Regions from separate parts of the Actinoplanes sp. NPDC051537 genome, predicted to be linked through region 2. Evidence: riboswitches for the same ligand, from Rfam matches in the RefSeq annotation. Region 2 holds a riboswitch; the other holds the start of a gene.
The links. Region 2 has a riboswitch for glycine ahead of ACZ6TB_RS44515 (L-serine ammonia-lyase). Riboswitches for the same ligand answer to the same signal wherever they lie in the genome.

Region 1: it holds a riboswitch for glycine, as region 2 does, so the genes downstream of both, gcvP (aminomethyl-transferring glycine dehydrogenase) here and ACZ6TB_RS44515 (L-serine ammonia-lyase) in region 2, are expected to answer to the same signal.

Annotation. Positions count from the first base shown of each region.
Region 1 is NZ_JBVJIU010000007.1:109,612-124,152, forward strand. It holds gene ACZ6TB_RS18245 (GNAT family N-acetyltransferase) at 1-446, opposite strand, end outside; partial or broken gene ACZ6TB_RS18250 (nucleotidyltransferase domain-containing protein) at 541-1,287, opposite strand; gene ACZ6TB_RS18255 (nucleotidyltransferase domain-containing protein) at 1,284-1,958, opposite strand; gene mgrA (L-glyceraldehyde 3-phosphate reductase) at 1,955-2,950, opposite strand; glycine riboswitch at 3,002-3,114, shown strand; gene gcvP (aminomethyl-transferring glycine dehydrogenase) at 3,209-6,013, shown strand; gene ACZ6TB_RS18270 (GNAT family N-acetyltransferase) at 6,088-6,486, opposite strand; gene ACZ6TB_RS18275 (histidine phosphatase family protein) at 6,483-7,376, opposite strand; gene ACZ6TB_RS18280 (DUF5999 family protein) at 7,525-7,725, opposite strand; gene ACZ6TB_RS18285 (dihydrofolate reductase family protein) at 8,756-9,319, opposite strand; gene ACZ6TB_RS18290 (hypothetical protein) at 9,439-10,194, shown strand; gene ACZ6TB_RS18295 (SigE family RNA polymerase sigma factor) at 10,191-10,682, shown strand; gene ACZ6TB_RS18300 (peptide deformylase) at 10,712-11,209, shown strand; gene ACZ6TB_RS18305 (ArsR/SmtB family transcription factor) at 11,142-11,888, opposite strand; gene ACZ6TB_RS18310 (histidine phosphatase family protein) at 11,899-12,438, opposite strand; gene ACZ6TB_RS18315 (class I SAM-dependent methyltransferase) at 12,528-13,163, shown strand; gene ACZ6TB_RS18320 (alanine racemase) at 13,166-14,284, opposite strand; gene ACZ6TB_RS18325 (IucA/IucC family protein) at 14,274-14,541, opposite strand, start outside.
Region 2 is NZ_JBVJIU010000027.1:73,220-87,760, reverse strand. It holds gene ACZ6TB_RS44555 (MFS transporter) at 1-333, opposite strand, end outside; gene ACZ6TB_RS44550 (MFS transporter) at 455-1,963, shown strand; gene ACZ6TB_RS44545 (hypothetical protein) at 2,035-2,664, shown strand; gene ACZ6TB_RS44540 (hypothetical protein) at 2,576-2,974, opposite strand; gene ACZ6TB_RS44535 (epoxide hydrolase family protein) at 3,023-4,132, opposite strand; gene ACZ6TB_RS44530 (TetR/AcrR family transcriptional regulator) at 4,224-4,835, shown strand; gene ACZ6TB_RS44525 (VOC family protein) at 4,848-5,267, opposite strand; gene ACZ6TB_RS44520 (diguanylate cyclase) at 5,273-10,426, opposite strand; gene ACZ6TB_RS44515 (L-serine ammonia-lyase) at 10,536-11,867, opposite strand; glycine riboswitch at 11,990-12,086, opposite strand; gene ACZ6TB_RS44510 (methyl-accepting chemotaxis protein) at 12,183-13,787, shown strand; gene ACZ6TB_RS44505 (glutamate-cysteine ligase family protein) at 13,870-14,541, shown strand, end outside.

The DNA of each region.
Region 1 (14,541 bases), on a different contig from region 2:
CTGTTCAGCGAGCGCGCCAGGATCCGCCGCCCCTCGTCCGCGAACCCCCTCGCCCGATATATCGCGAAAAGATGCGCCACATCCTGCCCGTTGGGCGCGATCACGATCTCGAGCTGAGCCGCACCGATCCCCGCCGCCCAGCGAGCGCTGTCCTCGATCAGCTCCCCGGCCAGCCCGCGCCGCCGCGCGGCCGGCGCCACGTAGAGGTCTTCCAGCTCGGCGATGAGCCCGTTCTCGAGCCCGTACGACGACGTCGAGATCGCGAACGCCACCACGATGCCGTCCCGTTCGACCACCGTCGCGTGGGCCGCGTCGCTGACCAGCAGGTGCGCGAGGTGGGCGGCCAGCCGCTCCCGGGGCGTGACGAACCCGTCCTCGGCGTAGAAGTCGACGGCCAGCGCGAGGATCGCTCGGAGGTCGTCCGGTGTGGCCACGCGCAGCGTCATTTCGGGCCTCCAGGAACGGGGGACCACCCCCACCCGTTGACTGGGTGGGGGTGGATTCAAGCAACCGGGTACGACATTTTCCCGGGATATCCACAGTGGCGAGTCTCGTCCGGACCACCAGGTCGTGCAGCGCGGCGACCGCCTCGGGCGACGCCGCCTCCGGGAGCCGCGAAGAATCGCGCGCCGACTCCAGCAAAGCCCGCAACCGTGGCACCTCGGCCGACATCACCGAGGCGAACTCCGGCGGCAGCACCGCATGCTCGGCCGACCGCTTGGCCGCGATCATCTCCGGCACATACGGCAGCCCGTCCCCGAGGACCCCGAGGTCCGTCTCCAGCGTGCCCGTGCGCATCAGCCGCTCGCCGGTCAGCAGCACGCGCAACGCGTACAGCGCCGGCTTCAACTCCCCGGTCCGCGCGAACAGCCTCTCCTGACCCGCGGCGAACCCGAGATAGTGATGGGCATGTCCGCGGGTGAGCAGCCCCGGCGCAAGCGCGACCAGCTCCTCGTGGACGGGCGTGGCGACCACCACGAGCGGCGAGAGCAGCTGCTCCAGGACGTAACCGTTCCGGCTGTTCAGCAAGCGGGCGAACTTGGCCAGATCGTGACTCACGACGTCGAGCTCGACCCCGTCGCGCACCCCACCCGACTGCAGCGTTTCCGGACCGACGCGCAACCCCAGCACCTCGGCCGCCGGCAACAGGTGGCTCGCGCGCACATCCAGGTCGGAGTCGACCGAGGCGAACCCGTACAGGTGAGCGCCGCTCACGGTCGCGAAGATCAACGGGTAGGGGAGGGATCGGGCGACCTGAGCGGTCCACGAAGGCACCTCGATGGTCACGGCAACCCCTTCTCCCGTACGGACGACAGCAGTTGATCTATTTTGCTGGTGTCCGGGCCTGGGGGCAGCCGAGTTTCCGCCGTGGCCGCCGCCAGGTCGTGTTGCAGTTCGGAAGCCCAGGCGGTCACCTCCGGCCAGGGCAGCGAACCCGACTTGACCGCCAGGAGCCGGTCCCGGTGCGGGCGGACGTCGACCAGCACCTCGCCGGCGCGCAGCACGTGCGCGCCCGCCATCAGCAGCCTGATCATGTGCATGGCCTGTTTGTGGTTCGTTTCGCCGGTGCGGTCCCGGCGCGCCTGCACGCGGTGGAGCTGATCCCGGGCGTACGCGCCGTAGGTCGAAGCCACCCGGCGCGAGAGGAACGCCTCCCGGATCGCCCGCAGCGCCTCGCCCTCGGGGGTGATCCGTTCGACGATCGGGGACCAGAGCACCTCGAGCACGGTCGGGTTGGCCTGGGCGGCGAGCACGCAGAACCGCTCGACCTCCCAGGAGAACTGCTCGGGAAGCGGGCCGTCGAGGTGCGTGGGCGGCTTGTCCAGCCGCCAGAAGTCGCGGGTCGGCGCGGCGAACACGCCCCGGCGGTCGTGGTCGGACGCGGGGCCGTCCAGCCCGTACGCGCGTGATCCGACCACGACCCCGAGGATCGTGTGCCGTTCGACGAGGTCCGTCACCGGTCGAGGACGGTCCCGTCGATCTCGTCCAGTTCCTCGGCGGTCAGGACCAGGTTGTCCAGCGCCGCCACGTTGTTCTCCAGCTGCTCGACGCTGCTCGCGCCGATGATCAGGCTGGTCATGCGGTTGTCGCGCAGGGCCCAGGCCAGGGCCAGCTGGGCGAGGGTCTGGCCGCGGCGCTTCGCGATGTCGTTGAGCGCGTTGATCCGGGCCATCGTCGTGGCGTCCAGGTCGCTCTCGTTGAGGAAGACGCTGGTGCGCACCCGCGAGTCGTCGGGGATGCCGCCGAGGTAGCGGTCGGTGAGCAGGCCCTGCTGCAGCGGGCTGAACGCGATGCAGCCGGCGCCGGCCTCCTCGAGGGCGCCGAGCAGGTTGTCCCGCTCGATCCAGCGGTTGAGGATCGAGTACGACGGCTGGTGGATCAGCAGCGGGGTGCCGAGCTCGCGCAGGATCGCGGCGGCGCGGGCGGTCTGCTCGCTGGAGTAGTTGCTGATGCCGACGTAGAGGGCCTTGCCGGCGCGGACGACGGCGTCGAGGGCGCTCATCGTCTCCTCGAGCGGGGTGTCCGGGTCCGGCCGGTGGTGGTAGAAGACGTCCACGTAGTCGAGGCCGAGCCGCCGCAGCGACTGGTCGAGGGAGCTCACCAGGTATTTCCGGGAGCCCCACTCGCCGTACGGGCCCTCCCACATGTGGTATCCGGCCTTGGTCGAGATGACCATTTCGTCCCGGTGAGCCCGGAAGTCGGCGGCGAGGAGCCGGCCGAAGTTGCGCTCCGCGCTGCCGGGCGGCGGCCCGTAGTTGTTGGCCAGGTCGAAGTGGGTGACGCCGAGGTCGAAGGCGCGCCGCACGATGTCGCGCTGCCGGTCGAGCGGGCGGCCGTCGCCGAAGTTGTGCCAGAGGCCGAGCGAGATCGCAGGCAGCTTCAGGCCGCTGCGGCCGGCCCGGCGGTAGGTCATCGAGTCGTAGCGGCTCTGCGCGGGGGTGTAGGTCACATACCCACCCTAGGGTTAGCGGTTTCCGCCAAGGTCACTGGTAGTTTGGTCGGCAGCCATGCGGGAGAGTTCGCCGGTCCCTGTTCATCGAGCGGGGGTAGCGGCGGCGCCGAAGGGGCAAATCCTCCCCGGAACCTCTCAGGCAAACGGACCGCATGGGCAAGCGACTCTGAAGTACCTGCTCTGTTTTCTCCGCCGAGTGGGTACGACAGAGGGGGAGGCCGCCTTGTCGACCTCCGCTCTCGCTTGGAGCCCGCCATGACGTTCGCATCCCGGCACATCGGTCCCGATCCGGACGAGCAGACCCACATGCTCAAGGCCATCGGCTACCCCTCGCTCGAGGCGCTGATGGACGCGGCGGTCCCCGAGGTGATCCGCTGGCACGGCACGCTCGACCTGCCGCCGGCCGCCTCCGAGGAGGACACGATCGCCGAGCTGCGGTCGATCGCCGCCAAGAACACAGTCGCCACCCCGATGATCGGGCTCGGCTACTACGGCACCCACACACCCGCGGTGATCAAGCGGAACGTGCTGGAGAACCCGGCCTGGTACACGGCGTACACCCCGTACCAGCCGGAGATCAGCCAGGGCCGGCTCGAGGCGCTGCTCAACTTCCAGACCATGGTCACCGACCTCACGGGACTCACCACGGCCAACGCCTCGATGCTCGACGAGGGCACCGCCGTGGCCGAGGCCATGACGCTGGCGAAGCGGGCTTCGAAATCCAAGTCGCGGGTGTACGTGGTGGACGCCGACACCCTGCCGCAGACGCTTTCGGTGTTGCGCACCCGGGCCGAGCCGCTGGGCATCGAACTGGCGCTCGTGGATCTCGACGCCGGCGACCAGCTCCCGGCCGAGTATTTCGGTCTTCACCTGCAATATCCGGGTGCTTCGGGCGCCGTACGGGATCATGCCGCCCTGGTTGACGTGGCGCACGCGGCCGGGGCCCTGGTCACCGTCGCGGCCGACCTGCTCGCGCTGACGCTGTTGCGGGCGCCGGGGGAGATCGGGGCGGACATCGCGGCCGGCACGACGCAGCGTTTCGGGGTGCCGCTCGGCTTCGGCGGGCCGCACGCCGGATATCTCGCGGTGCGGGCCGGGCTCGAGCGATCGCTGCCGGGCCGTCTCGTGGGCGTGTCCAAGGACGCCGACGGGGCGCCCGCCTACCGGCTCGCGCTGCAGACGCGGGAGCAGCACATCCGCCGGGAGAAGGCGACCAGCAACATCTGCACGGCGCAGGTGCTGCTGGCCGTGATGGCGAGCATGTACGCGGTGTACCACGGCCCGTCCGGGCTGCGGGAGATCGCCCGCCGGGTGCACGGGCACGCGCTGACCCTGGCCGGATCGCTGACCGCGGCCGGGATCGCGGTCGACCACGACGCGTTCTTCGACACGGTGACCGCGGTCGTTCCCGGGCGGGCCGCCGCCGTCGTCTCGGCCGCCGCGGACGCCGGCATCGACCTGCGGCTCGTCTCGTCCGACCGGGTTTCGATCGCTTGTGACGAGACGACCACCCCGGCCCACGTCGCTGCCGTTCTGTCCGCATTTGGCGTCGCGGTCGCGGAGCCGGCCACCTGCGGGGCCAAGCCGCTCGGCCGGACCACCGAGTTCCTCACCCACCCGGTGTTCCACAGTCACCACTCCGAGACGAGCATGCTGCGCTACCTGCGCAAGCTCTCCGACCGCGACTACGCGCTCGACCGCGGCATGATCCCGCTGGGCTCCTGCACGATGAAGCTCAACGCGACGACCGAGATGGAGGCGGTCACCTGGCCCGCCTTCGCCGACATCCACCCGTACGCGCCCTCTTCCCAGACGGTCGGGTACGAGCACCTGATCTCCCAGCTGGAGACCTGGCTCGCCGAGATCACCGGGTACGACGCGGTCAGCGTGCAGCCGAACGCCGGCTCCCAGGGCGAGCTCGCCGGCCTGCTGGCCATCCGCGGCTATCACCGCGCCCGTGGCGAGGCCCACCGCGACGTCTGCCTGATCCCGTCCAGCGCCCACGGCACGAACGCGGCGAGCGCGGTCATGGCCGGCATGCGCGTGGTGGTCGTGGCCTGCGATGACGCCGGCAACGTGGACCTCGCCGACCTGTCCGCCAAGATCTCGGCCCACGCCGGGTCGCTCGCCGCGATCATGGTGACCTACCCGTCGACGCACGGCGTCTACGAGACCTCCATCGCCGACCTGTGCGCCCAGGTGCACGAGGCCGGCGGCCAGGTGTACGTCGACGGCGCCAATCTGAACGCGCTGGTCGGCTTCGCCCGGCCGGGCAAGTTCGGCGCCGACGTCTCGCACCTGAACCTGCACAAGACGTTCTGCATCCCGCACGGCGGCGGCGGTCCCGGCGTGGGCCCGGTCGCGGTCCGGCAGCACCTGGCCGACTACCTGCCCGGCAACCCGGTGCTGCCCGGCGACCACCACGCGGTGTCGGCGGCCCCGCACGGCTCGGCCGGCATCCTGCCGATCTCCTGGGCCTACCTGCGGATGATGGGCCCCGACGGGCTGGCCGCGGCGACGGCCAACGCGGTGCTGACCGCCAACTACGTGGCGGCCCGGCTGCGCGACCACTTCCCGGTGCTCTACGCCGGCAACAACGGCCTGGTCGCGCACGAGTGCATCCTCGACCTGCGCCCGATCACGAAGGCGACCGGCGTCTCGGTCGACGACGTGGCCAAGCGCCTGATCGACTACGGCTTCCACGCCCCGACGATGTCGTTCCCGGTGGCCGGCACGCTGATGGTCGAGCCCACCGAGAGCGAGGACCTGGCCGAGCTGGACCGGTTCTGCGCCGCGATGATCGCGATCAAGGCCGAGATCGACCAGGTGGCGGCGGGGGTGTGGCCGGCCGGCGACAACCCGCTGGCGAACGCCCCGCACACCGCGTCGTCGGTCACGACCGATGAGTGGGCGCACCCGTACTCGCGTACGGTGGCGGCGTTCCCGGGGGGCGTGGACCGGACGGCGAAGTACTGGCCGCCGGTGCGCCGCATCGACGGCGCGTACGGCGACCGCAACCTGGTCTGCTCGTGCCCGTCCCCGGAGGCGTTCGAGGACTGACCTTGTCAGTTCAGCTTGATCGGCCCGCTCAGTTCAGCTCGATCGGCCCGCTCAGTTCAGCTCGATCGGCCCGCTCAGTTCAGCTTGATCAGCCCGGCCGCCGTGGGCCGGAAGCCGCAGCGGTCGAGGTAGAAGGACTCCAGAGGGGGTTCGAAGTCGACGTGCAGCCACTCGCAGCCGGCTCGCCGGGCCTCTGCGGTGGCGCGCTCGACCAGGGCGGCGCCGATGCCGCGGTGCTGGTGGCCGGGGTCGACGGCGGTGTCCAGCACGAACGCGTGGGCGCCGCCGTCCCAGCACACCTGCACGAAGCCGACCAGGTCGTCGCCGTCGAACGCGCCGACCCAGGTGAGGGCGTGCCGTGCCAGGCGCGCGGCCCACGGTCCTGTCTTGCAGGCCTGGTCGAAGGCCCGCGCGTGCAGTGCGCTGAGCTGGGCGTCGTCGACGGCGAAGCGGGTGACGAGCTCGATGGTCATCCGAGATGTCCGGTGTCGTTGAAGGCGACCAGCATCGGCGGCCGGTCGTCCGCCCATTCGACGATGGTGAGGGCGGCGTTGGCCTGGTTGAGGCCGAGCCAGCGCCAGGCCGGCGCGTCCAGGGCGTGGCGGACGAACCAGCCGATCACGAAGTTGTGGGTGACCAGCAGCTCGTGGCGGTCGCGGTCGCCGACGACGCCGAAGTGTTCGACGGCCGCTTTGAGGGCCGTGGCGTCCGGATCCCGCTCGTCGGGCGGGGTGTCGTCGAGCCAGGCATGCCAGCGGCCGGGGTAGTCGTCGCGATTCGCCGTCGTGGGCACCGGGGTGCGGTCGGCCACGTGGTCGCAGGCGTGGCTGGGCACGTCGGGAAGGAAGGCGCCGATGATGGCGGCGGTCTCGGCGGCCCGGGCGAGGGGGCTGTGGTGGATGGCGTCGAACCGGACGCCGGCTCCAGCTCCGGCACCTGCTCCCGCTTCAGCGCCAGCTCCAGCTGCGGCTGCAGCTCCGGCACTTGCTCCCGCTTCAGCGCCGGCTCCGGCTCCAGCTGCGGCTCCGGCTCCAGCTGCGGCTCCGGCTCCAGCTGCGGCTCCAGCTGCGGCTGCGGCTCCAGCTGCGGCTGCGGCTCCAGCTGCGGCTCCGGCTCCAGCTGCGGCTCCAGCTGCGGCTCCGGCTCCAGCTGCGGCGAGGCGGCGGCCGGCGCGGGCGGCCTGGTCGCGGCCCCGGGCGGAGAGGCCGCCGGTCGGGGCGTGGTTCGCGGCGGGATCCTGCTCGCCGTGGCGGACCAGGTACAACCGGGTGCGAGGCAACGGGTCATCCTTCGACGGCGGGCACGGGCCCGACGATCGTAGGTGACGGCGACGCGGCGGGCGGGGCCCGGTTTCCGGACGCACGGGTTCGGCGTCCGCCGCGGGGTCGTCATTGCTCGCGGTTGTGGTTCCTGTTCTCGTTGCTCCCCGCTGGTGTTGCTCGGGGTGTCGATCCGTTACCCTGCGTAGCGGTGGTGGATCATGCCGGGCGGCGCCTCGGCGGTCCTGTGGTTCAGGCCGCCAGGGCGTGCACGGCGGGGCCGCGGTGCGGTTCGATCATCGTGCCGTCGGGCAGGATCTCGCCGGTGTCCTCGAAGACGATCACGCCGTTGCAGAGCAGGCTCCAACCCTGCTCGGGAAACGCGACGAGGATGCGGGCCGCTTCACGATCGACGGCCTCGGAGCTGGGACAGGGCGTTTGGTGCTGGCACATCGGGGGTCTCCGGTCGGGGGGCTTGTGTGTGACGATTCACAACGACGGTGACGGACGTTACCTCAATCCGAACGACGGCGGATGGCACGGGTGACGGCGTCTCCTGGAAAGAATCCTCGGTAAACATGGTCCACGGAACTGTGCCTGTCGACCACTTCCCGACACCTCCTTCCGGTCCGTCGCCGGCTCCTCCGGCGTTCTGCCAGGGCGTCACCGTGCGTTAACGTCCCAGGGACACCAACGCTGTGACGGTGCTGACCCTCGAAAGCTTGAGGGCCGCCGCGCCCTCGGTGACGGACAGTGAGTGCGAAACAATGGCCGAACGGCCCCCCAACTCCGCCCAACCGGCGCTGGCGTTTTGTCGAAGCCCCCACTGTGCGTGTGCGCGACCACCGCTTCCGTAATGATCGCTGGCCACGGCCCCGCGCCGGAGATGTCGGACATCGCCACCGCGAGCGTGGCGCGTGCCGCAGAGGCCGGACATTCATGCCCCGATGGTGAGGCACCGACGCAATCCCCGCCCGACCCGCCGGGAACGATCACACGTCCGTCCGGAGAACCGGAGCCACGCCTGTGGATGGCCGACCAAAACCGTCGTAGGTGGCCGCTAGAGTCGCCCCACCCAGTTAGGGGTGGGGACGGCTCGCGACAAGGCCGCACGCACGCGCCGCCGTTGGCGACCTGCATGGGGGAGCGCGGAGCGGTGGCGACTCACGCAAGACGCGGCCACACCAATCGCGCCACAGTCGGCGACCCACACAGGAGAGTGCGCAGCAGCGGATAACTCACCTGCGGGCGAGCCACTCGGCGCGCGCCGTGTCGGGGCGACCCCACACGGCGAGCCGCCCCGGAGGTCCGCGTGTGCAACCGTCCGGGTCAAGACGGACACACGGGCCAAAGCGGGCGGGCGCCACCGCGACCCTTCCGGCCCGACCCAACGGCGCCCCGGGGCCGCCGTCGTTGAGCATGAAGCAGCCACCCCGGCGACCCGGAGATCTACCTGCGACCCCTCACGCTCACCAGCCGCGACTCACTCCGCGGGCTTCAACGCGTACGTCAAATAGGCGAACTCCCCCCGCCTCTCCACCCCCGAAAGAGAAAGCCGCGAAGCCGTGAGCCGCCGCGGCAGCAGCGGCGCCCCCGCGCCCAGCGTCGCGGGCGCCACGCCCAGGATGATCTCGTCGAGCCGCCCGGCGTCGGCGAAGGCGCCGGCCAGCTCGCCGCCGCCGACCACCCACAGGTTCTTCCCGGCCGCGGCCGCCGTCATCGCCTCGTGGACCGGGCCCACATCCCCGGAGACGAAACTCAGCCGCGCCCCGGGAATCGGCGGCAGCGAGCGGTGCGTGAACACCCAGGCGGGCACGTCGCCGTAGTACTCCTTCCACTTCGCGGGATTTTCGAGGAGATTGTCGTGATCGAGGACCCATTCGTAGGTGGTCGCGCCCATCGCGAACGCACCCACGCCCGCGAAGAAGTCGGCGAACGGGCTGTCGGCGTCCGCACCCGGGACCGTGAACAGCCACTCGAGCGAATTGTCCGGATCGGCGATGTAACCGTCGATCGTCGTAGCGGTGTAGTACTGCGTCTTCGGCACGTCGGTCACCCTGCCACGGGGGTGTGACAAAGATGGCTGTCACCTAACGCCACGTCCAGCACGTCATTCCGGTAAGTAGGCGTGGGAGAGGGCCACTGGTGACGGAAGACCTGCGGGCGTTGCTGCGCGCCGACCTCGGCGCGGAACGTCCGCCACCGCTCGGCGACATGGTGGGCGCCGCGATCCGCGATGGCCGCCGAATGCGCCGGATGCGGCGTATCCGGCAAATCACCGCTGGGCTGGTCGCGGTGGCCGCCGCCGTGACGGCCCTGGTGCTCGTGGGGGACGAGGTTGTCGCCAACCGCCGGCAGCAAGAGGCGTTGACTCCCCAAACCGTGCCACCCGTCACCGCCGCCCCCATCGCCCCGGCCGAAGCGCGTACGTTGACGATCCGCAGCGGCACGGCGAGTGCCGGGGGAACGCGGAAGAAAGCGACACCAGCGGCGATGCTTCACCTTCTGCTTCAACTACTACCGCCCGGACGGACGAGTCACCTCGGCGTCGCACCGGACGATGATCTCCAGGTGCGGTTGTATCTGGACGCCGGCGGCGGCCCGGGCATGGTGCGGGTCGAGGTCGGCCGGACTCCGTTCGCCGATGCGGCACGCGGCGGCACCGCCAGCGTGACAATCACCCACATGCCGGACAATTGCCTGCGGAGCACGACCGTCGACGCGGCCTGGCCCGACGGCACCCTCGTCACGGTCGACGTCGCCACCTGCCTCGACGACGAAGCCCGGACAGGCAGCCCGGCGCTGACCATCGACCAGGCCGTCCGCGTCGCCACCGACCCGCGCTGGGGCGTGACCATGGACGAGCGCCTCGTGACGCTCGGCGCCCGGGAGTTCCCGCAGGTCGCGGTGTTCGCCGGATGACGCCCGACGACGAGTTCGCGGAGTTCGCGAACGCCCACGCCGAGCGCCTGCGCAACACCGCGTTCATGCTCTGCCGCGACTGGCACCTGGCCCAGGACCTCACCCAGACGGCCCTCACCAAACTGTTCCTGAGCTGGCGCCGGGCCGTGCAGGCGGACAATCTCATCGCGTACGCGCAAAAGATCCTTCTCCGCGCCTACCTGGATCACCGTCGCCGCCGTTCGTCGACCGAATCGACCCCCGGGGTGCTGCACGAGCCCGCCTACCGGGAAAGCCCGGAGCTGCGCCTGACCATGCTCGACGCGCTCGGCCGCCTGCCCGCCCGCGACCGCGCCATCGTGATCCTGCGCTACTTCGAGGATCTCAGCGTCGAGCAGGTCGCCGACGTGCTGGAGATCCCGGCCAGCGTGGTGAAGAGCCAGACCCGCCGCTCCCTGGCCAAGCTGCGCGAACTGCTGTCCGCCGACGAGCTGGCGCTGTTCGCCTAGCGAAAGTGACGACCGCTACCCTTCGACGCATGACAGTACGGCCCATCCGGATCTACGGCGATCCGGTCCTGCGCACCGAGACCGACCCGGTCACGAGCTTCGACGCCGAACTGCGCGAGCTGGTGACCGACCTCGAGGACACGGTCCGGGTGCCGGGCCGCGCCGGGGTCGCCGCGCCGCAGATCGGCGTCGGCCTGCGCGTCTTCTCCTACAACGTGGCCGGCCAGGTCGGGCACCTGGTCAACCCGGTGCTGTCGGACTTCGACGGCGAGCAGGACGACGAGGAGGCCTGCCTGTCGCTTCCCGGCCTCGACTTCCCGACGAAGCGGGCGATGTCGGTGACGGCGCGGGGCTTCGACCAGCACGGCGAGCCGCTCGAGATCCGCGGGACCGGCTTCCTGGCCCGGGCGCTGCAGCACGAGACCGACCACCTCGCGGGCCGGCTCTACATCGACACTCTCACCGGTGACGTGCGGCGGCAGGCGCTGCGTGAGCTGCGGCGGGTGAGTCCGTCCCCGCGCCGATGACGATGCCGAGCTGATCCGCGAGCGCCGCCACGCCGGCCGGGGTCACCTTCACCGCCCGGTCACTGCCGATCTTCACGATCCACCCCACCTCGATCGCGTACGCGCACAGCGCCGCCGGCGCCGACCCGGCCAGATGGCTGCGGCGCTCCGTCCAGTCGAGGCACTCCCGCAGCACCGGGCGGCGTCCCGGCTTGTCGAGCGCGATGCCCAGCGAGCCGAGCCAGCCGACGCCACGCGGGGTGAGCGCCAGCCCGTGCGCGCGGCTGACGAACCCGTTCGCCACCATCCCGTCCGCGACGGCCACCCCGACGAAACCGGCCAGATGGTCGTAACAGGTCCGCGCGTACGCCAGATTGCGCCGTTTGTGGGCCGCCGACAGCGACACCACCGGCGGCGCCGGCCGGGGCTTCCCCGCCGCCGCCACCGTCTCGATCAGCTCGGCCACCTGCGGCCCGGCCAGCTGCAGATAGCGATGCCGCCCCTGCCGGCGCTGGATCAGCAGGCCGCCGTCCACCAGCCGGTCGGCGTGCTCGCTGGCCGTCGACATCGCGACGCCGGCGTGTTTGGCGAGCTCACCGACGGTCCAGGCGCGCCCGTCCAGAAGAGCAAGGCAAAATCCGGCGCGCGTACGGTCGGCCAGCAGCGTGGCCCACGAGGCGAGCGATTCGGCGGAGTCCATGCCCCGATCCTCACCCGCCTTCGATTCGGCGCACGCCGAAGGTTCCGAGATCGACCTCGATCAGGTCGGGGAACCGCAGCCCGGCCCAGAAGCTCGCCGGCTCGCCCATCCCTTGGCTCGCCAGCCAGATCGCCGGCGCGAGCCCGTGCGTGCCGACCACCAGCGTCCCACCCGGCGCCGAGTGGCGCGCGACCGCCGCCTCGAACCGCGCCGCGACCCCCTCCCGCGGCTCCCAGCTGTCATGCCGGGCGCCGTCGACGTAGGCCCGGGCCGTCGCGCGATACCCCTCCGCCCAGGTCTCCGGCCGCCGAACCTCGGCGAACCCGGCATCCTCCGCGATTTCGGCGTCCCCGGCGAGCTCGCGCAGCGTCTCGGCGGCCTTGGGTTCGGGGCTGGCGACAAATCGGGCACCGGCCGGGATGAGCGGCCGCAGGAGGCGGGCGGCGGCACGCCCGGCCTCGTCGAGATGCCAGAGCGGCGCCGGGATCGCCGGGTCGATCGCGGGCATGGCGTGCCGCACCAGCAGCAGGCGGCTCGGCGCGGGGCTCACGATTTCATCCTGCCGCGCGGGGCGGCCGGGGTTGACTCTCCCCCCGGGGTAGACCGCAGGCTGTAGCCCGACGACGGGGAGGAACGGCAATGAACGGACGGGAAGACACCAGGCGGCTGGCCGCCGAGTCGCTGGCCGGCGGTGATGCGACGGGCTGGTTCGAGCGGCTCTACGCCGAGGCCGCCGACGGCCGGGCCGAGGTCCCGTGGGACCGGCCCGAGCCGAGCGCGAGCCTGGTCGGGGCCGGCCTCCCGCCGGGCGAGGGCCGGCCGGCGCTGGTGGTGGGCTGCGGTCCCGGCCGCGATGCCGAGTTCATCGCCGGCCTCGGCTATGCGACCACGGCGTTCGACATCTCCGCGACCGCCATCGCCGAGGCCCGGCGGCGACATCCGGGCACCGCCGTCGACTACCGGGTCGCCGACCTGCTCGACCCGCCCGCGGCGTGGCGGCACGCGTTCGACCTGGTTCTGGAGAGCAACAACGTGCAGGCGCTGCCCCGCGGCTACCGCGAGCGGCTGACGGCGACCGTGGCCGGGTTCGTGGGCGAGGGCGGCACGCTGCTGATGCTGGGCGCGGTCGCCGACGAGCCCGGCGAGGACGGCCCGCCGTGGCCGCTGATCCGGGAGGAGGTGGAGGCCTTCGCCACCGGCGGCCTGACCGAGCAGAAGATCGAGCGCGTCCGCGTGGACGATGCGGAGCGGTGGCGAGCGACGTTCAGACGGTGAGCTCAGACGATGAGAAACCTGGGCGGGTCGTGGCGCAGGAAGTCGTGGTGGGAGATGTCCCAGCCGTAGGCGCCGGCCCGGGCGAAGACCAGGATGTCGCCGGCCCGCAGTGACGACACGTGCTGGCCGCGGGTGAGCACGTCGCGCGGCGTGCACAGCTCGCCGACGGCGTCGACCGCGACGTCGGTGACCGAGGGCCGGGGATAGGGGTGGGGCCAGGCGTCGACCGGGACGGCGGTGAACGGGTGGCTGTATCCCCAGGCGGCGGGGAGACGGAAATGGTGGGTGCCGCCGCGGAGGACGGCGAACGTGCGGCCGTGGGTGGTCTTCAGGTCGAGGACCGTGGCCGCGTAGACGCCGGCGTCGGCGGCCAGGAAGCGACCGGGCTCGAAGACCAGGTCGATGCCCTCGGGCACGACGACGTGGGAGAGCGTTGACAAGTCCATAGCGGAGGCTGAGAGGTAGTCGATCCCGAAGCCGCCGCCCACGTTCACCACCCGCAGCGTGATACCGAGGGCGGCCGCGGTCCGGAGCGACCACGCCAGCGACTCGGTGACGAAGGCGGCGTGCGCCGGGCCGTCCAGGTTGTTCGACACGGCGTGCAGGTGGAAGCCGATCACGTCCACGCCCGGCACGGCCATCGCGGCGGAGAGCTGGGCCTCCTCGATGCCGAACGGGGTCGGCGTGCCGGTCATCGTGTGGCTGCCGGTCAGGCCGCCGCCGGGGCGGTTGACCCGCAGGCACACCGAGGGCGTGCGGTCACCGGACAGGGCGGCGACGCGGCGCAGCTCGTGCACGCTCTCGACGTTGAGCAGGGCCCCGGCGGCGAGTGCCGCCCGCAGCTCGTCGTCGGTCTTGCCGGGGCCGCCGAAGACGATCCGCCGGGCGCCGGCGGCGACGGCCAGGGCGAGCTCCCCGCCCGAGGCGACCTCGAGCCCGTCGCAGACCGCCGCCAGCGCCGCGACGACCGCGGGGTGCCCGTTGGCCTTGACGGCGTACAGCAGCGAGGCGGACCGGGGCAGCGCGGCCCGCACCATCGCCGCCCGGGCGCGCAGGGTGGCCGTGTCGTAGACGTAGGCGCACGCCGGCGCCGGCAGGGAGCGCAGCAGGTCAGCGTGCATGCAGCGGGTTCCGTACGGGGATGTAGATGTCGCCCTCGCCGGCCAGCCGCATGCGGACCAGGGCCTTGTGCGGCACGAGCGGGGCGGTGAAGGCCGCGTGGTCGTCGCCGGAGCAGCATTCGTCCAGCACTGCCCGGACGATCCGCCAGGCGCGGTCCTCGTCGATGTCCAGGCGCAGCACGATCTCGCCGAGGTGGGCCTGGAACAGGGTGTAGCCGATCTTCGCCCGGAACACGTCGAGGTCGTCGGTGCCGACC
Region 2 (14,541 bases):
CATCAGCGCGCGCCCGGTGATCAGCAGCTCGACGTTCGGGGCGAGCGCGGCCACCACCGAGAAGGCGGCGAAGAGCACGACGCCGAGCGACAGCATGCGGCGGCGGCCGAAGATGTCCCCGAACTTCCCGGCGGCGATCACCAGCGCGCCGGTGACCAGGCTGAACGCGTTGTTCGCCCACTGCAGGGCGGAGAGGTCGGCGTCGAGCTTCCCGGCCATGGTCGGGATGGCCACGCCCAGGTCGGCGAACGCCAGCCAGACCAGGCCGGCCGCCGTGCAGATGGCGGCCAGCGAGACCCAGCGGTTCCGGGTCGTCACGGCGGCGTCGGTCACGTGGATCAGTGTTCGGCCCGGCTCCGGCCCGGTCATCATCCGCGCCGGGCGATGTGTCCACCGGCCTCGATGCCGAGACTGGCGATCACCGGGAATCGACGTGCTCGATGGAGGCAGGGACATGACCTCGCAGAACGGCCGCGTTGTCCAAGTCGTGGAGAGCAGGTCCGCCGGCCTCGGCGTGCTGCTGGCGGCGTGCGTGTCCACGCTGGTCGTGAACGCGAACACCTCCGCCGTCACGATCCTGCTGCCGGCGATCAGCAAGGACGTCGGGACGCCGGTCGACACGCTGCAATGGGCGGTGACCGGCTACATGCTGGTCGGCGCCGCGGTGATCGTGACCTCGGGCGCGCTCGGCGACGTCTTCGGCCGCCGCAAGGTGTTCCTCGGCGGCCTGCTGCTGTTCGTCGCCTCCTGCGTGCTGATCGCGCTGTCGCAGCAGGGATTCGGGGTGATCGCCGGCCGGATGATCCAGGGCGCCGCCGGCTCGACGATCCTGGCCTGCGGCATGAGCCTTCTCTCGGTCGACTCGGCCGGCGCCGGGCAGATGAAGGCGGTCACGGTGTGGGGCGCCGCCTCGGCCGCGGGCGGCGCGGCCGGTCCGCTGATCGGCGGCGTGCTGGTCGAAGCGACCGGCTGGCAGGGCCTGTTCTGGATCGACGCGGTGATCGCGGCCGCCTGCATCCCGATCACGCTGCTCATGGTCAAGGAGTCGCGCGACCCGAACCGGCCGCGCTCGATCGACTGGGCCGGTACGGTGCTCATCGCCGTGATCCTGGTGCCGCTGGTGCTCGCGCTCAGCGAGGGCAGCGACTGGGGCTGGGCGTCCCTCGCGACCATCTCCTGCTTCGTGATCGCGGCGCTCGGCGTGGCCGGCTTCGTGCTGGCCGAGAAGCGCGTCTCGGCGCCGCTGGTCGACCTCGCCCTCTTCCGCAACATGGTGCTGGTCGGCGCCACCCTCGCGATCCTCATCGTGGCCGGGACGATCAACGGCCTGATGTACGTGCTGAGCCTCTACTTCCAGGACCCGGCGGCCTTCGGCTACAGCGCCCTCCAGGCCGGTCTCGCCACCCTGCCCGCGGTCGCCGTCATGATCGCCATCACCCCGATCATCACCCCGATCGCCGTCAAGATCGGCTCACGCCAGGCGGTCGCGCTGGGCTTCCTGCTCTCGGCGATCGGCTTCGGCGCCCTGGGTTTCGCCAAGGCCGACTGGGCGTACGGGATGTTCGTCGTCCCCCTGGTCGTGATGGCGATCGGCCTCGGCCTCGCCAACGGCCCGGCGTCCTCGGCGTCGACCTCGTGCGTGGCGCCCGCGGAGGTCGGCCAGGCCAGCGGCATCTCGAACATGGCCCGGTACGTGGGCGGCTCGCTGGCCACCGCCGCGACCGCCACCGTCTACGCCGCCGCGACCGCCTCGCACCGGGCGAGCGGCTCCTCCCCGGCCGAGGCGCTGGCCGCCGGCCTCTCCCGCTCGGCGATCCTGATGGCCATCATGGCCGGCGCCGGCGTCCTGCTGGCCGTGCTGCTGGGCCGCCACCAGGCCGCCAAGACCCGTGCCGTGCACCGGGCCGCGGCCGCCGCTTCGCTCGCGCACACCATTCCGACAGCCCCGCTGCAAAATCACTGACAATTCCGCATTGCCCGAACCCATAAAGTCGGATCCGGACGCAAGCGCATTCTATTTCGCGGGGGAAATAGATGAGGATTCGTCATATCGTGGGGGCCGCCTCGTGCGGCCTCCTCGCATTGCCGTTCGCCGCCGGCCCGGCACGCTCGGCCGACGACGCCGGCGACACCGGCGGCGGCCACACGCTGGCGGCCTGCGTCGGCGAGGCCACCGACCGGCAGGCCCGCCGGTGGGTCTGCACCGCCACCGGCCTGACCACGATGGACATCCGGGGCCGCACGTCGTTCACCGCGATCGCCGCGCCCGGCAACGGCCACCGGCCGCTCAGCACCTATGTGGACGTCGCGCGCGGCAGCGTCGCCTACGGCCACGGCCGGGAGGTGATCGGGGCCTTCGACGTCGTGCTGCGCACCAACCTCGGCGGCCTCGGCTCCCAATGGCGCACCGCCACCATCCGGCAGTCCGGCCCGCCGATCGCCCTCGACGACGAGGCCACGGTCTGCCGGCCCGGCGGGTCGTGCGACCCGGGCGTGCCCCGGCTCTCGGCCCCGGGCTGGCGCTGGGAGAGCGCCCCCACCGGCGGCCCCTACTACAACGCCGTGAACGGCACTTTCACGGTCGACGGATACGGCCGATTTCCGCTGCACGCCATCGAGTCGAGCTATTTCCTCTGCGCCGCGCCGGGACGCTGCCGATTCTGAGGGCCACCGCCGCGAGCGCGAGCTGGGCGACCGGCACGGCGAGCTCGGCGATCGAGAGCCCGGCGCCGGCGGCGAGGTGCATCGCGGTCATCACCGCGGCCAGCACCAGCAGGTCGCGCCAGGCGATCGGGTCGGCCGGGTGGCGCCAGAGGCGGGCGCTGCAGCGCAGGCACACCAGCGCCAGCAGGAGCAGGCCGGCGGTCAGCGCGGGGGCGTGCCGGGCATGCGAAACCGCCGACGCGAGGTGGCCGGCCGAGCCGGCCACCCCGAGAGCGGCGGCGGCCCGGGCGGCGAGACGAATGCGTTCCACACCTACACAGACCGGGAACGCCCGCGAATTGCATCGGTCGAACAAGAACTAGCTGAAGAACGCCCGCACGTCGTCGGCGTACAACTTGGGCTCCTCGGCGGAGAGGAAGTTGCCGCCGGCCGGAAGCTCGGTCCAATGGGTGACCGTCGTGTCCCGCTCCGCGAAGCGGCGGATCGTGATGTCGGTGACGCCGAGCGCGACGCCCAGTGGGACCGGCGACTTCTCCTTCGGCGCCCACGCCGCCGGGTCGTGCGCGGCCTCCCAGTAGAGGTTGGCCGACGAGCCCGCGGTGCCGGTGAACCAGTAGAGGCTCACGTTGGTGAGCAGCAGGTCGCGGTCGACGGCGTCCTCGGGCAGCGCCGCCGACGGGTCGGTCCACTCCTGGAACTTCTCGACGATCCAGGCGAGCTGGCCGGCCGGCGAGTCGTTCAGGCCGAAGGCGAGCGTCTGCGGCCGGGTCGACTGGATGACGTTGAAGCCCATCTTGTCGTCGCGGAACTCCTGAAGGCGCCCGAGACGCGCCTGCTCGGCCTCGGTCAGCCCCTCGAAGTCGGACGGGTCGCCGGACGGGAACGTGATGTGGCCGTTGACATGCACGCCGATCACCTTCGACGGCTGCTGGCGGCCCATCTCGACGGCGATCGCCGCGCCACCGCCGGTGCCCTGCACGCCGTACCGGTCGTAGCCGAGCCGCGCCATCACCTCGTTGAGCGCGGCCGCGCTGCGGGAGGTGTTCCAGCCGGCCGAGGTCAGCGGGCCGGAGAACGCCACGCCCGGGTTGCTGACCAGCACCAGGTGGAAGTCGGGCCGCAGGGCGGCGACGACCGGCAGATAGAGGGCGAACGAGCCCGGCCAGTCGTGGCTGACCAGCAGCGGGACGGCCGCGGGGTTGTCCGACCGGACGTGGGCGAAGTGGATGTCCTGACCGTCGACCGTGGTCACGAACTGCGGCAGCTCGTTGAGCCGGGCCTCGGCGGCGCGCCAGTCGTACTCCCGCTCCCAGTGGCGGGCCAGCTCGCGCAGGTACCCGACCGGGACGCCGCGGCTCCAGCCCTGGCCGGGGATCTCGCTGCCCCAGCGCGTACGGGCCAGGCGGTCGCGCAGGTCGTCGACGTCGGCCTGCGGGATGTCGATGCGGAAGGGGCGGATCTCGGACATGTCGGCTCCCTCAGAACCCTGGAACGGAATGTTTCGTTCCGTTCTAGAGTAGCAGAGCGGAACGATCCGTTCCACTGCTAATCTGGAAAACATGACGACGGCGGGACGGGCCCGGCAGGCCGAGCGCAACAACGAGGCGATCCTGACCGCGGCGCGGGAGGTGTTCCTGGCCGACAAGCGGGCGCCGATCTCCGCGGTGGCCGAGCGGGCGGGCGTCGGCATCAGCGCGCTCTACCGGCGGTACGCGGGCAAGGAGGACCTGCTGCGGACGCTCTGCCACGACGGTCTCCAGTGGTTCATCGCCGAGGCCGAGCGCGCGACCGCGGAGAAGGACGACTGGGCGGCGTTCGAGACGTTCCTGCGCGGCGTGGTCGACGCCGACGTGCACTCGCTGACCGTGCACCTGGCCGGCACGTTCCCGCCCAGCCCCGAGATGAACGCCGACGCGGCCCGGGCCAACGAGCTGGCCACGGCCCTGTTCGAGCGGGCCCGGCCGCGGATGCGGGCGGGCGCGGTGCCGGACGACATCACGATGCTGCTGGAGATGTGCGCGGCCGTCCGGGTGCCCGATGCCACGCGCACCAAGGAGCTGCGCCGCCGCTACGTCACGGTGCTGCTCGACGGCCTGCGCGCGGGCGGCGAGCTGCCCGGGCCGCCGCCCACCGCCGAGGAGCTGGGCTGGCGCTGGCGTCTGCGCGACTGAGGGCCAGGCCCCTCAGGCCACGAATATGCAGAACGGGTGGCCGGCCGGGTCGGCGTACACGCGTAGTGGCTCGTCCGGGTCGCTGCTGCGGTCGTAGAGCATGCTCGCCCCGAGGGCGAGAGCCCGCTCGTGCTGGGCGTCGAGCTCGGCCGTCGACGCGACGGTCGTGTCCAGGTGCAGCTGCATCGGCACGGCGTCGTCCGGCCACGTCGTACGGGTCAGCGAGGGGTTCTGCTGGAACGCCAGCTGCATGCCGCCGGACGGGTTCTGCAGCACCAGCCAATCTTGTCCGCGCTCGTCCGGCTCACCGGCCGCCGGCGGCTCGTCGCCCGGCCGGTACGCCAGGCCGAACAGCTTGCGGTAGAACTCAGCTAGCTTCCGCGCGTCGGGGCCGTCGAGGACGACCTGTCGCAAGGTCGGGAATCCGGTCATGCACCTCAGGAAACCACGACCCGGTTCCGCCCGCTCTCCTTGGCCCGGTAGAGGGCGTGGTCGGCGCTGGCCAGCATCTGGTCGAGGGTGCTGTCGGCGGAGTCCCGATGGGCGAGCCCGACGCTGATCGTGACCGAGAGCGGGCCGGCCGCGGTGGGGATCGGCTCGTCGGCCACCGCCCGCCGCATCCGCTCGGCCAGCTCCGGCGCGTCGCCGTCGTGGTCGGGCAGGACCACCGCGAACTCCTCGCCGCCGTAGCGTCCGAGCACGTCGGAATGCCGGATGCTGGCGCGGACCCGGGCGGCCACGGTACGGATCACCTCGTCGCCGACGCCGTGGCCGTACGTGTCATTGACGCTCTTGAACTTGTCGATGTCGAGCATGACGGCGGCGAGCTCGCGATCGCCGCGGGCGGCCGTGGCGACCAGGGCGGTGGCGATGGCGTAGAAGTGGCGCCGGTTGTGCTGCCCGGTGAGCTCGTCGGTGGTGGCCAGCTCCTGGACGCGGCTGAACAGGCACGCGTTGAGGTAGGCGCTCATGCCCTGGGTGGCCAGCGCGCTCACGACCTGGATCGCGGAGTCGTCGAAGCTCTCCGCCCCGAGCACTACGACGCCGACCCGGCCTTCGCGCGTTTGGAGCGGGATCACCAGCGCGACATCGCCGATCTCGGGCGACAAATCGGAGATGACGGATGGTGAGTCGCCCGCGGTGACCGGCAGCGATCCGCCCAGCAGCGAGGGCGCGGCCTTGCCGGTGACCTCGAGGACCACGTCGCCCTCGGCGCTGAGCAGGGCGCCGCCATGAGCCGAGACCTGCGCGGCGAGCATCGCGAACAGGGTGCTGAGCAGTCGCGACGGCTCGTGGATCGAGCTGAGCTCGGCCAGCGAGGCCCGCAGCATCTCGGCGAACGCCTGCTGCTGCTGGGCCGCTGCCACCGCGAGGTGCAGCTGCGCGGCCCGGGCCGTCTCCAGCGAGACCGCGACATGGCTGGTCACGCCGATGAGCACCTCGACGTCGTCCTCGGTGAAGATGCCGCGCGCCATCCGGCTGTCCAGGTAGACCACGCCCAGCGTGGTGCCCTTGAACTGCACCGGCACGATCATGATGCTGCGCAGCCCGTGCACGACCGCGCTGCGCGAGCCGAGCGCCGCGCCCTGCTCGGTGCCGGTGAGCACCAGCGGCTCGCCGCTCTCGGCCACCCGGCGCACCAGCGTCGCCCCGTACGCGGTGGTCTCGGCGAGGTCGGCGCCGTCGGCGCCGCGCCCGGCGAACGGCACCGGCTCCCCCGCCTCGTCGAGCAGGAAGAACAGCGCCCGCTCGGCGCCCAGGATGCGCAGCATCTCGTCGAGCGCGACCCGGGCCAGCTCCTGCGGGTCGAGGACGGTCGCGGCGGCCGCGCCGACCTGCTGCAACGCCTCCAGCCGCCGGCTGCGGCCGCCGTCGCCGCGCCGGTCCACGACCGTGCGGCGGTTGGTGGCCGCGCCCTCCTCGGCGCCGAACTCGGTGCGGGCCTGCCGCCGCCGCGACTCCCAGCCGTGCGTGGTGGCCAGCGACAGCGCGATGCGGGCCTGCCGGTCGGACTCGTTGACCAGGCCCAGCGCCCGGAACGAGCGGGCGCGGAACCGGGCCACCTCGAAGTGCACGAGCGGCGCGTCGGCCATCCGGGCGACCTGCTCGGCCTTGTCGCTCCACTCGATCGCCTTGCGCGGGTCGCCGAGCATCTGCGCCAGCGCCGCCTGCCCGATCAGGTAGGAGGCGTTGAGCAGCGGCGACGCCTTGCGCACCCGGCGCAGGTCGGCGATGGCGGCGCGGGCGGCGGCGATGCGGGCCGGCCGCTGCTCGTCGGTGGCCATCCGCAGCTGCGCCATCCGGGCGTGCGACTGGTAGGAGTAGATGTACTTGTGCTGGAGCATCAGGTCGCGCCGGCGCAGGCCGAGCGCGTGGAACTCGGCCAGGATCGCCTCGAACGGCTCGCCGAACTCGCCCTGCTCGATGGTGGCGCAGGCGGCGGCGACGATCATGTTCATCCGCTGCACCGTGGTGCCGGCGCCGGCCGGCAGCTTGGCGCGCATGGCGGCCAGCGCCGCGGCGGCGTCGCCGTGCCGGCCCTGCACGGCCGGGATCATCACCGACAGCATGCCGAACGAGGTGCCGCGGACCAGCTCGAGGTCGTTGAGGCGGCGCAGGCCGCGCTCGTACTCGGCCTGGGCCTCGGCGGTGTAGCCGCGCAGCAGCTGCCGCAGGCCGACGGTGGCGAAGCCGGGGATGAGCTGGGCCGGGCCGAACCAGCGCGCGTTCCTGCCGATCGTCTCCTGCCACCGGCTGCCGTCGTCGTAGCCGCCGAACAGCCACGACACGCCGCGCATCCACTCCACGTAGGCGACCAGCGCCGGGTCGCCGAGTTCGGTGGCCACCCCGGCGGCCCGGTCGAGGCAGCGCTCGGCGGTGCCGCGCAGCTTGACCACGGCGCAGACGTAGCCGACCAGGGCGTAGACGCGGACGTACTCGGGGCAGGGTCCGAGGCGGTTCACGGCGTACATCGCGCGCATGGCGAGCACGCCGGCCTCGCGCAGGCGCAACCCGATCCCGGCGGCATAGCCACCGGCGTCGAGGACGGCGGCCTGGGCGGCGAGCTCGTCGCGGCGGCGTCCGGCGGCCTTGCCGAATCCCCATCCCGTACGCCGGACCGCGCCACCCGCCAGCCCGATGCCGATCGTGGAGGCGAGCAGGGCGAGGCCGTTGGCGGGCAGCGGCCGGCGCAGCTCGGTGAGGGCGGCGGCGGTCGCGGCCAGGGCCTTCTCGTCGTCCCAGAGGGTGTGGTGCAGCTCGATCTCGGTGATCAGCAGGTGCGCGCGCTCGCGCCGGTCGGTCTCGGTCGCCAGCGCCCGCGCGATGGTGGCGGCGGCGTCGGCGAACCGGGCCGCGCGCAGGTAGGCCAGGGCGAGCGGATGCAGCAGCTCGCTGCCGGGCGCGGGGTCGCCGTCGAGCGCGTCCTCGAGATAGCCGATGGCCTCGACCGGGGCGGTGTCCTCGAGCGCACGCAGGCCGGCCGCGAACGCGCTCCGCCGGCGACGATCCGCGTCGACGGCCGCGCCGGCCCGGCGGTGGTGACGGGCGATCGCGTAGACGTGGTCGGCGTCGCGCAGTGCCTCGGGCAGTCCCTCCAGGGCGTCGGCCAGCGCCGCGTGCAGGCCGCGCAGGCGGTCCTCGCCGACGCCGTCGAGCAGGGCCTCGCGCAGCAGCGGGTGCAGGAAGACGTACCAGCCGCCGGGGCGGGCCTCGACGACCCGGCGTTCCACGGCGGCGCCGACCGCGGCCACGACCTGGTCGGCCGAGCCGCCGGCGGCCACCAGCGTCTCGGTCCGGAAGCGGGGGCCGGCCACCGCCGCGGTGACCAGGAAGTGCCGGTCGCCGTCGGTCAGCGTCGCCAGGCGGGAGGCGAGCAGCGCGCGTACGTCCTCGGCCGCCGGCAGCGCGTCGGCGCCCGCGTCGTCGAAGTGCCAGGTGCCCCACAGCGGGGTGAGCAGACCGGCGTCGAGCAGCCGCAGCAGATAGGTGACGACCGCGAGGGGCGAGCCGTCGGTGCGGCCGGCCACGTGCTCGACGAGCTCGGCCGGCACCGTGGCGCCGGGCAGCCGGGTGGCGATCAGCCGGGCCACCGCGGCCGGGTCCAGCGGCGCGCAGTCGAGCTCGAGGTCGGCGTCGGGGTGCTCGCCGCGCAGGTCGTCGCGCTCGGTGAGCAGCACCAGCAACGGCAGCCGGGGCAGGTCGGGGGCGAGCCGGGCCAGCACCGCGCGGCTGCCCGGGTCGAGCCACTGCGCGTCGTCGAGCAGCAGCATGAGACCGCCGTGCCGCTTGGCCAGCTCGCCGACGAAGGTCGCGACGGCGGCGAAGAGGTGGTCGTCGCGGGCCTCCACGACGTCGGTGGCGAGCAGCGCCTCGAGGCGGCCGCCGAGCCGGGCGACCAGCGCCGGGCCGGCCACCTCGGCGGCGTCGCGGACGTGCCGCTCGGCGGCGGCCCGGTCCCGGTCGGCGAGCAGCGCGACGGCCTGGAGGTGTCCCTCGGCGGCGGCGCGCAGCGCGGCCAACGGCAGGGCCTCGTCCTCCTGGCAGTCGGCGCGCAGCACGGGCACGTCGGTGACCAGCGAGGCCGCCTCCTCGGCGAGCCGGGTACGGCCGGAGCCGCCGGGCCCGCGGATGACGGCGACGCCGCCGCGGCCGGTGCGGGCGCGGCGCCAGCGGTCGGCGAGGCCCTCGCGCTCGCCCTCGCGGCCGCACAGCGGCCAGCGCACGGCGGCCGGCTCGGCCGCCGCCGCCTCGCCGCCGGGACCGGCGCGCAGGGCGGTGAGCAGGGCCGCCGCGTCCGGGTAGCGATCGTCGGGGTCCTTGGCCAGCAGCCGGGTGACGACCGCGGCCAGGGCCGGGTCGAGGCCCGGGCAGAGCGCGGCGAGGTCGGGGACCGGCGCGGTCAGGTGCAGCCGCAGCAGCTGGCCGACGTCGTTCGCCTCGAACGGCATGGTGCCGGTGAGGCACTCGAAGAGCACGACGCCGAGCGAGTAGAGGTCGGATCGGCCGTCGACCGGCCGCTTGAGCATGCCGGACTGCTCGGGCGAGGTGTAGAGGAACGTGCCGACGGCCCGGTCGCCGTCGTCCTCCGGCTCGGCGCCGAGCAGGGCCAGGCCGAAGTCGATGAGCTTGGCCGGGCGGCCGGGCGACAGCATGATGTTGCCGGGCTTGACGTCGCGGTGCACGAGGCCGACCCGGTGCGCGGCGGCGAGGCCGCGGCCGAGCTGGGCGGCGAGCTCGACGACCGCCTCGGGGGCGAGCGGGCCCTGGGCGAGACGATCGGCCAGCGAGCCGCCCGGGATGTACTCCAGGACCAGGGCGGGCGCGCCGTCGAAGAGGCCGGCCGCGTGGATGGCCGGCACCGACGGGTCGTCGACACAGGCCAGCAGGGCGGCCTCGCGCTGGAAGGTGAACAGGATGCCGGCATCGGCGCCGCTGTCACCGTTGGGGCGTTTGAGGGCGTACGTCGCGTCGCCGCGCCGGACCCGGTGCACCGTCGTGAAGGCGCCCCGTCCGAGCTCGTCCCCGACGGCCAGGCCGGTCAGGTGCGCCGCGCCGCGCCCGTCGGGCGTCCATCCGGCCGTGTCACTCACTGGGACATCACTCCGCTGCTCTCGATTCGAAACCTCACATCGGCAGCGGCGGCGCGGACTTGACCCTCCAAGGGTCAGGCATTTCCTCCTCTCAGCCCGAATCCTTCGCTCAGCACTCGACGACGGTGACGGCGAGCCCGCCGAGCGACGTCTCCTTGTACTTCGTCGACATGTCCCGGCCGGTGTCGCGCATGGTGCGGATGGCGGTGTCGAGGCTGACCCGGTGACTGCCGTCGCCGCGCAGCGCGAGCCGGGCCGCGTTGATCGCCTTGACGCTCGCGATCGCGTTCCGCTCGATGCACGGCACCTGCACCAGGCCACCGACCGGATCGCAGGTGAGCCCGAGGCTGTGCTCGAGCGCGATCTCCGCGGCGTTCTCCACCTGCTCGGGCGTACCCCCGAGAACCTCGCACAAACCGGCGGCCGCCATCGCCGCCGCCGACCCGACCTCGCCCTGGCAGCCGACCTCGGCGCCGGAGATCGACGCGGCCCCCTTGATCAGGATGCCGACGGCGGCGGCGGTGAGCAGGAAGCGGACCACGCCGTCGTCGCCCGAGCCGGGCACGAACCGGCGGTAGTAGTGCAGGACCGCGGGGATGATGCCGGCGGCGCCGTTGGTGGGCGCGGTGACGACCCGCCCGCCGGCCGCGTTCTCCTCGTTGACGGCCAGCGCGTAGAGGTTCACCCAGTCGATCACGTGCAGCGGGTCGTCGGCGTCCGGGCGTACGACCAGATCGCGCCAGAGACCCGGCGCCCGGCGACGCACGCCGAGCCCACCGGGGAGAACGCCCTCCTCGGCCATCAGGCCGCGCTCGACGCAGGCGTGCATCACCCGCCAGATCGACAGCAGGCCGTCGCGGATCGCGGCGTCGTCGCGCCAGGCCCGCTCGTTGGCCAGCATCACGCCCGAGATGCTGGTCCGCTCGGCGGCACAGGTCGCGAGCAGGGTGTCACCGGAGACGAACGGGTGCCGCAGCTCGGCGTCGTCGGTGGCCCGCTCCTCGCCCTCCTCGAGGATGAAGCCGCCGCCGACCGAGTAGAACGTGCGCTCGGCCAGCACCGAGCCGTCCTGGGCCCACGCGGTGAACGTCATGCCGTTGGGGTGGAAGGGCAGGCTGCGGCGGCGGTGCAGGATCAGCTCGACCGGCACCGGATCACCCGCGAGCGAGACGGCGCCGGCCTCCTGGATGGCGACGACCCGGGCCGCGACCGTGGCGGTGTCGACGGTGGCCGGGTCCTCGCCCTCGAGGCCGAGCAGCACGGCGGCGTCGGAGTGGTGGCCGCGGCCGGTGGCGCCGAGCGAGCCGAACAGCTCGGCGCGCAGGCGGGCGGCCTTGGGCACCTCGGCGGCGAAACGGCGGGCGGCCCGCATCGGTCCCACGGTGTGGGAGGACGACGGGCCGATCCCGATGGAGTAGAGGTCGAAGGCGCTGACCGGCACGAAAGGCTCCCCTCGGAGGGTGGCCTCCCCGCTCTGTCATGGATACCTGAGAGCTTCGCCGCCGCGCGGGCGGTTTGCACCGTGGGTGCGGGACCACGTCGTCCCGGCTTTCCAGAGTCGCCTGCCATGCGGCGGTAACGGGTGCCTGAGAGATTCCCGGGGAGGGCTTGCTCCTTCGGCGCCCCGGTGACGGCCCGGGGACTCTCCCGCCGCGGTTCATACGGCGCGATCTTCGATTGTGTTCCGAGCGTGACAGCCCGGGACCGTCTCCGTCAACCCGCTCAGTCCCGGCTCAACCATGCCGAAACGGAGGAAGTGACGCTAGTTCGACGTTTGCGCCTCGGCGCGCGCCTGGGCGCCTGTTTCGCCCTCATCCTGGTCCTGCTGGGCATCGTGGTCGCGATCGGTGTGATCGCGCTGCAACGGCAGTCGGACTCGGCCGGGGCGGTGCGCGACCTCCAGGTGCTGCGGCGCCAGGTCGACGAGCAGAAGTACTACGACGGCGACATCTCGGGCTGGCAGATCGCGTACGCGTGGGACGTCTACCGCCTCTCGCCGCAGAAGGCCGTCGATCCGGCGTCGGACAACCGGGCCGGCTTCCTCAACGACGCGAAGCTGCTCAAGGCGTTGCTGGCGGAGACCCGTACGGACCTGATGACCTCGACCGAGAAGGACCTGTTCGCCGGGCTCCAGCAGCAGTGGACGGCGTACTTCCAGGCCGACGACCAGATCGTCGCGCTGTTCGCGAAGAGCGACATCGCCGGCGGCAACAAGATGATCCTCGGTCCCGGCTACGAGATCTACTACGCGATCGTCCAGCAGACCCAGAAGCTGGTCGACTCGGTGGCGGGCCGGGCCGAGAAAACCACCCGCGAAGCGCAGGACTCGGCGGCGACCGCCCGGGACTGGATGCTGATCACGTTCGCGCTCGCGGTGGTCGCCGCGGTGGTGCTCACGGTGCTGGTCAGCCGCAGCATCTCGCGGCCGGCGAACCGCGTGATCGGCGCGCTCCGGAGCGTGGCCGGCGGTGATCTGGGCGTACGGCTGCACGACAGCGGGACGGACGAGCTGGCCGACATGGCGCGGGCCGCCGACGACGCCGCGACCGGGGTGGCGGCGACCATCGGCCAGATCAGCGACGACGCGCGCGCGCTGGCCGCGGCGGCGGACACGATGTACCGGGTCAGCGGGCAGATCGACGGGGCCGTGAACAGCGCGTACGAGCAGGCGGAAAGCGTCGCCGGCACGGCCGGCGGCGTCTCCGGCAACGTGCAGACGGTGGCCGCCGGCGCCGAGCAGATGGGCGCCTCGATCTCGGAGATCTCCCGCAACGCGGCCGACGCGGCCGGCGTGGCGGCGGGCGCGGTGACCGCGGCCCGCGACACCAGCGCCACGATCAACCGGCTCGGCGAGTCGTCGGCGCAGATCGGCACCGTCGTCACCACGATCCAGGCGATCGCCGCCCAGACCAACCTGCTGGCGCTGAACGCGACGATCGAGGCGGCCCGGGCCGGCGAGCTCGGCAAGGGCTTCGCGGTGGTGGCGTCCGAGGTGAAGGACCTGGCCCAGGAGACGGCCCGGGCGACCGAGGAGATCGCCCAGCGGATCCAGGCGATCCAGCAGGACACCGGCGAGGCGGTCACCGCGATCGACGGGATCAGCCAGATCATCGAGCAGATCAGCGACTACCAGACGACGATCGCGTCGGCGGTCGAGGAGCAGAGCGCCACGACGACCGAGATGAACCGGGGCGTCACCGAGGCCGCGGACGGGGCCAGCGAGATCGCGCACGGCATCTCGTCGGTCGCCCAGAGCACCGCCACCAGCCGCAACGCCGTCGCCGAGGCGACCCGCGCGGCCGGCGACGTGCACGCCCTGGCGGCCCGGTTGCGCCAGACGGTGGACCGCTTCTCGATCTGACGATGCGGTCCATTCCTATCGCGCATATGGGAATGCTATGGTCAGCCTCGCCCGGCCCACCACGCACCCGGCGAGGCGCATCGTGACCACACCGTCGTTCGTCCCTTCCCCGCCCGGCTTCGTCGGGGCCGCGGTCGACGTGGCCGGCCCGGCCGCGCGCACCCTGCTGCGGCACGGCTTCCTGAAGGCCCGCACCGCCACCGTGGCCGTGGTCAGCGGCCCGCCCTCCCCCGGCCTGGCCGTCTGCCTGTCCCGCATGGCCGACGACCTGGCGCTGGCCGGCCGCCTCCCGGCGGAGTCGGACGACGCCGGCATCCTGGTCGGTCTCGAGGCCGGCCTGGCGGGCGGCGGCGTCCTCGGCCGGGCGAGCCGCCGGCGCCGGGCCTACCTGCTGGCGCCGGTGCTGGCCGCCGCCTTCGCCAACACCCCGTCGCCCGGCTGGCGCAGCGTTCGCCAGTCCGCCCACCGCGACCTGGCGGTCCTCCCCCACGCCGCGTCGCCGCACCCGCCGGTCGCCGCCCGCGGCCACCTCGAGATCGACGTCGCCGACCATCAGCCGGCCGGCGGCTGGCCGATCCCGATCGCCGTCCTCACCACGCTGATGGACGACCCGCGGGCCGCCGCCGAGGCCGAGCGCGCGACCGCCCACCTGGAGCACGAGCCCCGCCTCTGGGAACGCGCCGCCCGCGACGCCCTCACCGACCCGGTCCTGGCCGCCGCCGCCCGCGAGTGCTTCCTGGCCGCCTACGCGGCG